Regions from separate parts of the Celerinatantimonas sediminis genome, predicted to be linked through region 2. Evidence: riboswitches for the same ligand, from Rfam matches in the RefSeq annotation. Region 2 holds a riboswitch; the other holds the start of a gene.
The links. A riboswitch is a leader RNA that binds a small molecule or an ion and turns the genes downstream of it on or off. The one in region 2 is predicted to bind FMN.
Positions count from the first base shown of each region.

Region 1: another riboswitch for FMN. It lies ahead of ribB (3,4-dihydroxy-2-butanone-4-phosphate synthase); the one in region 2 lies ahead of ABTQ23_RS01130 (DMT family transporter).

Region 1 is NZ_JBEQCS010000017.1:3,568-6,758, forward strand. Features, by position in the region: gene ABTQ23_RS16525 (flagellar assembly protein A) at 1-618, shown strand, start outside; gene ABTQ23_RS16530 ((2Fe-2S)-binding protein) at 615-815, opposite strand; FMN riboswitch at 980-1,129, shown strand; gene ribB (3,4-dihydroxy-2-butanone-4-phosphate synthase) at 1,229-1,882, shown strand; gene ABTQ23_RS16540 (hypothetical protein) at 2,096-2,329, shown strand; gene menE (o-succinylbenzoate--CoA ligase) at 2,277-3,191, opposite strand, start outside.
Region 2 is NZ_JBEQCS010000001.1:246,757-249,947, forward strand. Features, by position in the region: gene ABTQ23_RS01125 (phosphatase PAP2 family protein) at 1-1,209, opposite strand, end outside; FMN riboswitch at 1,371-1,525, shown strand; gene ABTQ23_RS01130 (DMT family transporter) at 1,625-2,563, shown strand; gene ABTQ23_RS01135 (ABC transporter permease subunit) at 2,599-3,191, opposite strand, start outside.

The DNA.
Region 1 (3,191 bases), on a different contig from region 2:
GCCGATGGCTGCATTCATGCCCGCAATGCTCAATATAGCCAGCTTAGTGCGGGTAAAGACATCAATATCACTCGTGAGCTTAGCCACTGTTTAGTGCGCTCGCTGCAAAGTGTTTATGTTGGAGATGAAAAGGGCTTTCGGGGGTTACTGGTAGGAGGCGAATTTAATATTGGCGACCGGTTAGAGACCGTAATTGCTGGTAGTGAAGCAGGGCCTCATACCTATATATTAGTTGAAGGTGAATACGAGCGATTGTATGAGCGGCGTAAAGCTTTGCAACAGCGCTGTGAAAAAATTCAGTTTCGCCTTGATGAGCTAATGGAAGTGCAAATTGCCAGTGCGAAGATCCCAGATGAAGAGAAACGGATTGAGATGCAAAGTAAAGTGGCGGCAACTATTCAACACGACCACGTTTTAATGGCACAAGCTGAAACCGAAATTGCGGAGACCCAAAAGGCCATCGATGCTTATTTAAGCCATAGCCGATTTATTGTTAAAAAGCAGATGCACCCGAATGTTCATTTTAAACTGGCTGGGCAAGAAGTCGTCAGTGAGCGAGTATATGGGCCCAGCCAAGCAGTATTTAAGGAAGGGGAATTAAAAATAGAACCTCTTTAAGCAACTTCGTAAAAGTCTGCTTGCTGTGCTAATTTTTCCAGCTCCTGATTAATGATCATTTTTGTCATTTGACCACATCGACCACATTGTTGTGCAACATGAAGATGCTGTCTCACTTGACCCAGTGAGGTTTTACCTTCTTGGACTGCCTGGCGGATTTGGGTATCGGTTATCCCCTGACATACACATACAAACATCGTTAATCACCTTCGCTCTAATTCACGAATAAATTTTAATAAAAATTATTCTCATTAGCAATTAAGATGATCGATTTTTATACTTTTTTTGATTTCTAACAAATAGACCTAAAGAACATTTGCGCGCAATCGTTGATAGCCTTACTATTGCTGGGTAATACAACATATATTCTCAGGGCGGGGTGAAAGTCCCCACCGGCGGTAATGTATCGATAGATAATGAGCCCGCGAGCGCTTTGTGCGTTGCATAAAGGTCAGCAGACTTGGTGAGATCCCAAGGCCGACGGTTATAGTCCGGATGGGAGAGAAACAGACATATACCTCAGAGCAATTCTTTTTAAGAATGCTTCTTAGCGGCGGATGCCGTTATCTCTTTGTGCCCTGACTCTAATTATTTTTAAGAAGGAATGAACATGAGTCAGAATCTCTTAGCTTCTTTTGGTAACGCTATTGAACGGGTTGAAACAGCACTTGGTGCTTTGCGCGATGGGCAAGGCGTCTTAGTTGTGGATGATGAAAACCGTGAAAACGAAGGCGATTTAATTTATAGCGCTGAACATATTACACCTGCCCAAATGGGATTGATGATCCGCGAAAGTAGCGGCATTGTCTGTTTGTGTATGCCTGATGAGCGTTTAACTCAACTGCAGCTGCCACCGATGGTGGAACATAACACCAACCATAACCAGACTGCTTTTGCTGTGACGATTGAAGCGAAAGAAGGCGTTACGACGGGCGTTTCAGCGGCCGATCGGGTGACTACGATTAAAACTGCAATTGCTGATGATTGTCAGCCAACTGACTTGGTTCGTCCTGGCCATGTATTTCCATTGCGTGCACATCAAGGTGGTGTGTTTGAGCGTCGTGGTCATACTGAAGGAACTGTTGACTTGATGCGTCTGGCAGGATTGAAACCATACGGTATTTTAGCTGAGATCACTAACCCGGATGGGACAATGGCCCGGTTGCCTGAAATCGTTGATTTTGCGAATCAACATCAGATGGTGGTTCTATCGATTGAAGATATCGTTGAGTATCGCCAGCAGTTAGAAGCCAAAGCCAGCTAAGCATGTGCTAAGAGAGGGCTAAGCCCTCTTTTGAACAACTTGCTTTTTGCTCTAATGAGCAAAAGTATTATGGTCAACAACGCTAATTGTTCGGCCATAATCGCTATTTTTTGTCTCAGAGGGTTTATATTGCACGAAACCTCGTTAAATGCTTGCACAATATGCACAAACGTGTTCTATTGAAATTGCGTTTACTTTTTGTCGAGGAATGCTATGCAAGTGAATCATTCTGCTGCAGTAAGTTTTGCTGAAAGTGGTTTTGTTGATCGCTATCTCAAAGCTCGCGAGCGTTTTTTTAATACAGACTGTCAATTCATCATCCAAGAGAAAGAATCTGATCAGGAATTATCACGTAGTGCACTGTCCCATGCTTATCAACAGGGATGGATTTCTATCACTGAATTTCAACGCTGGAATAGTCAGTTAGCTGATTCAACCAACGAATAAGTTGCGTTCTTTGAACTTTTAATCCGGCCTGTTTAGGCTGTTCAAAGTAGTAGACAGGCCGTTTAAAAGCCGAAAGCTTCGGTTTTAGAAAATTATCCAAACTCGCTCGAGTTAGCGCATCGTTGCTTTTAATAAATGCAACGGGGCGTTTGCCATATTCTTCATCTGTTATTGCAACCACTGTTGCGGCTAAGATTTGCGGATGGTTTAACAGCGCCATTTCAATTTCTTCTGGTTGTATATTTTCCCCTCCACAAATGAACATTTGGTCTAACCGGCCATTGATCATTAGCTGATCGTTAATGTAATCGCCACAATCCCCGCTGTGGAACCATCCTTGTTCATCGGTGAGTGGAAAAAACTGACCTGCTTTGAAATACCCAGGAGAGAGTGTCATTCCTTTGAGTAGCACTTCATTGTGATGAATTTTAAGTTCGCGGTAGGGCAACAGTGTACCGGCCCCTTGGCCTTGACCCACAATTCGAGTCGCGACTTGCGAGCTCATCTCTGAGCTGCCATAACTCATATACGCGATAAATCCTCTTTTTAACGTCATTTGCAACTGCATCTCGTTGCATGGGCCACCGCCAATCAGAATATGTTTTAACTGCAGGGTATTGCTGTGAAATGTTTCTAGCTTAAGTAAGCGATAGAGCTGCGTTGGAACGACGGATAGATGCGTAATCGGGAAGTTATCAAGTGCTTTTTCGAGCGACTCAAAGCCAAGGGCGATGCTAGCACCACTGAGTAGAGCTCGATAGATTAAGGCTTGTCCTCCGACATGAAATAGCGGCAGTGATGCCAGCCAACAGTCGCCTTTATTAAGCTCTATCAGCGTATTGCTACCAGTGGCACTGTAATA
Region 2 (3,191 bases):
AGCCGAAACCCAATCACCGCTGCCACTATAGGCTGAATCAGCGTTGGTTGTGTCGTAGCCATCATTGGCATAGCTATCATCATCGGTTTGCACATAGACATTTTTCCCCGCGCAAAGTAGCCCTGTCAGAGGCGTCACAATCGGGTGATGAGGCTGCTCGAAATATTTTACGACGCTGTTTGCTTCAAGGTCATAACAGGTGCGTTTGGTAAGCGCAGATGCGCTGGTGGTGTCAAATGTCGGTACTTGATATGTCCGAGCGCTAAGCCGCCATGGGCGAGGCGATTGGAAATGGTATTTGGGAGCTTCCGATGAGGCGCCGTAATCGCGAACGGTATTTAACAAGGTCACGACACTTGCAAGTGTACTATCGGTGTCTCCATAGTTGCCGGAATCGGCCAGACTGCTATTGAGCAATTTTTGCTTTGTAAAAATATCGACAGTGGTGCCATCAACCATCACTTCATCGCTTTGGCTAAAGGCGTAATCACTGTTACCCGAGTCAGTTAATGAATAATCTGAGCTGGCATTGGTGCCTGTTTTATAATCTTGGGCGAGTGGGCCAAGACCAGAGATTAAGCTATAGCCCTTATCACGCTGATCGTCCAAATAGGCGTTCATCTGGGAGGTTCTAAGTGCTCGCACGACATCCGCATGCTTGGCCTGTGGGCGTTTTAGCGAGTGCACATAATCAAAGTTTTCCTGCCAGACTTTACGGTTCAATATCTTCGCGTTGGCATAATCAAATACAATCGCTTCGGATGTGCTGTGGGTCGCGCCGCCGGCAACGCCTTTATCACCATCATAAGCTGTTAAATTGTTAGAGCCATCGCTGGCCCACACCGCGTTACCGGCAGTCCAGATGCGGTCAAACCCTGCCAAAATTTGTAATATTGGGTTGATGTTGGGGTTATAGGCCACGGTATTGTTTTTGCTGTTGGTATTGGGAATATCGCCGTCAACTACGCTTACACCGCCGTGCAAAGCTGGCACATCCACAGTTTGCTCATAACCTACCCCAGTAGGAATTGAAGGTTCACGCCAATAGTTGGTCTGTTGTTGGTGTGGGAGGGTTTGATTTGATGCAACTTTAAACTGAAATGGTGTCAACGACTCTTTGGCCGAGGCCACATACGGTTGGGTGGCTAAAAGCGCCAATACAGCCAGTGCAACAGGGCTGGGCAAGTGATTATTTTGCTTCCAATTCATGAGCTTCCATCCTTTGATTAAAATAACAACTAATCTATCGCACCAAGATGACTGTTCTGTGATGCTCTGATGACGCAAAATTTTCAGCAAAGGATGGATGGTGTGATCGTTGCTTTTATTTTATTTCGTGATTAAATAATAAATGTATTTAACAGGTAAATATCGAACTTCGGGGCGGGGCGAAATTCCCCACCGGCGGTGATTCTGTTACCGAACAGACAGCCCGCGAGCGCCTTAAAGCACAGTCTTTAAGGGTCCAGCAGATCTGGTGTGATTCCAGAGCCGACGGTTAAAGTCCGGATGAAAGAAGATCGACCAAGCTGGCAGTTGTCCATTCGCACACCTTTATGGTGTGGCTTGGCTATTCAATCATCGACCCTGTACATCTAACACTTTGTATGGACTTACAATTAAGATGACAGGAATATTCTTTATTATGATAGCGTGCTTGACCTGGGCGTTAGACACGTTAATTCGTTATCCGTTACTTGGCCTTGGGTTTAGCACTTTGCAAATTGTGCTCATGGAGCACTTGACCTTAGTCATCGTGACGTTGCCGCTGTTATGGCGCTATCGCCAGCAATTTTTTAATCTTAACGTGCGCTCGTTTGGGGCTTTGTTCTTCATCGGCGGGATTGGCTCGGCGGTTGGCTCGTTGGCTTATACGCAGGCCTTTGCCTATCTCAATCCGACCGTTGTGATCTTATTGCAAAAACTGCAGCCAGTGGTGGCGATTGTTTTGGCTAGCTGGTTTTTAAATGAGCGTATTCGAGGTTATTTTATTCGCTGGGCAGGGCTGATTTTGCTCGGTTCAGTGGTGATGATCTGGCCCGATATTCATGCCATGTTCTCGCAATCGGTCGTGATAAGCCACGCATCTATGGCGTCTTGGTATGGTTACGGTTTAACGCTATTGGCGGTGATCGCGTGGGGCGCAGCGACGGTCTGTGGGAAGTATCTTTCTGAGCAGAAGATGAATGCCAATGCCATTATGTCTGGACGCTTTTTAATGGGGCTGGTGGTGTTAGTGCCGCTGGCTTTATTACATACGCCGCAAATCCATGCGATGTCAGCTCAGCCACTTTTGATGTTAATTGTGATGGCGCTGTTAAGCGGTCTGGCAGGAATGTGGTTTTACTACCAGGGGCTTAATCGGATCCCAGCGCAGGTCACCACCCTTGCTGAGCAAACCTTTCCAATTTTTGCAGCGCTAATTAACTGGCTATTTTTATCGATGAGTTTGTCGATGTATCAGCTTTTAGGGGCAGTATTACTAATTGTCGGAAATGTCGGATTGCGCTTTAAAGAGCTGCATTTAGCCGAGCAAAGCTCATCTCATCTTAAAAGGGCTTAAATTAAAAAAGCCAAGAGTTACTCTTGGCTTATACTCTAAAGCACGTCTGGGTGGTGTTCTGGCGCCATCAGTTGCTCATCTCGTTTCGCCGCTCGTACAGCTTGCTGGTGGCGTTTTTCAGCTCGTGACATCAGCCACCAAGCAATCAGTGTGGCAACTGAAACCACTGCAACAATGATTGTGGCAAGTGCGTTAATTTTCGGACTGATCCCCATGCGTACACTCGAAAATACTGCAATTGGCAGCGTCGTTGCCGATGGCCCTGAAACAAAGCTTGCAATGACCAAGTCATCAAGCGAGAGGGTAAACGCAAGTAGCCAGCCTGCCACAATCGCTGGAAAGATACTGGGCAATGTGATGAGCACAAAGACTTTCCAAGGCGGTGCGCCTAAATCCATCGCGGCTTCTTCAATGGAGCGATCCACCTCTTTAAGCCGCGAGCTAACCACCACATACACATAAGAAGTACAAAAGGTGACGTGTGCAATCCAGATAGTCAGCATGCCGCGCTCAGAGAACAGATCAAACACCTGACCCAGAGCGATAAACATCAGCAGCATCGACAACCCCATAATCACATCGGGCATTACCAATGGAGCGCTAATCATAAAGCTAAATGCGCGCTCGC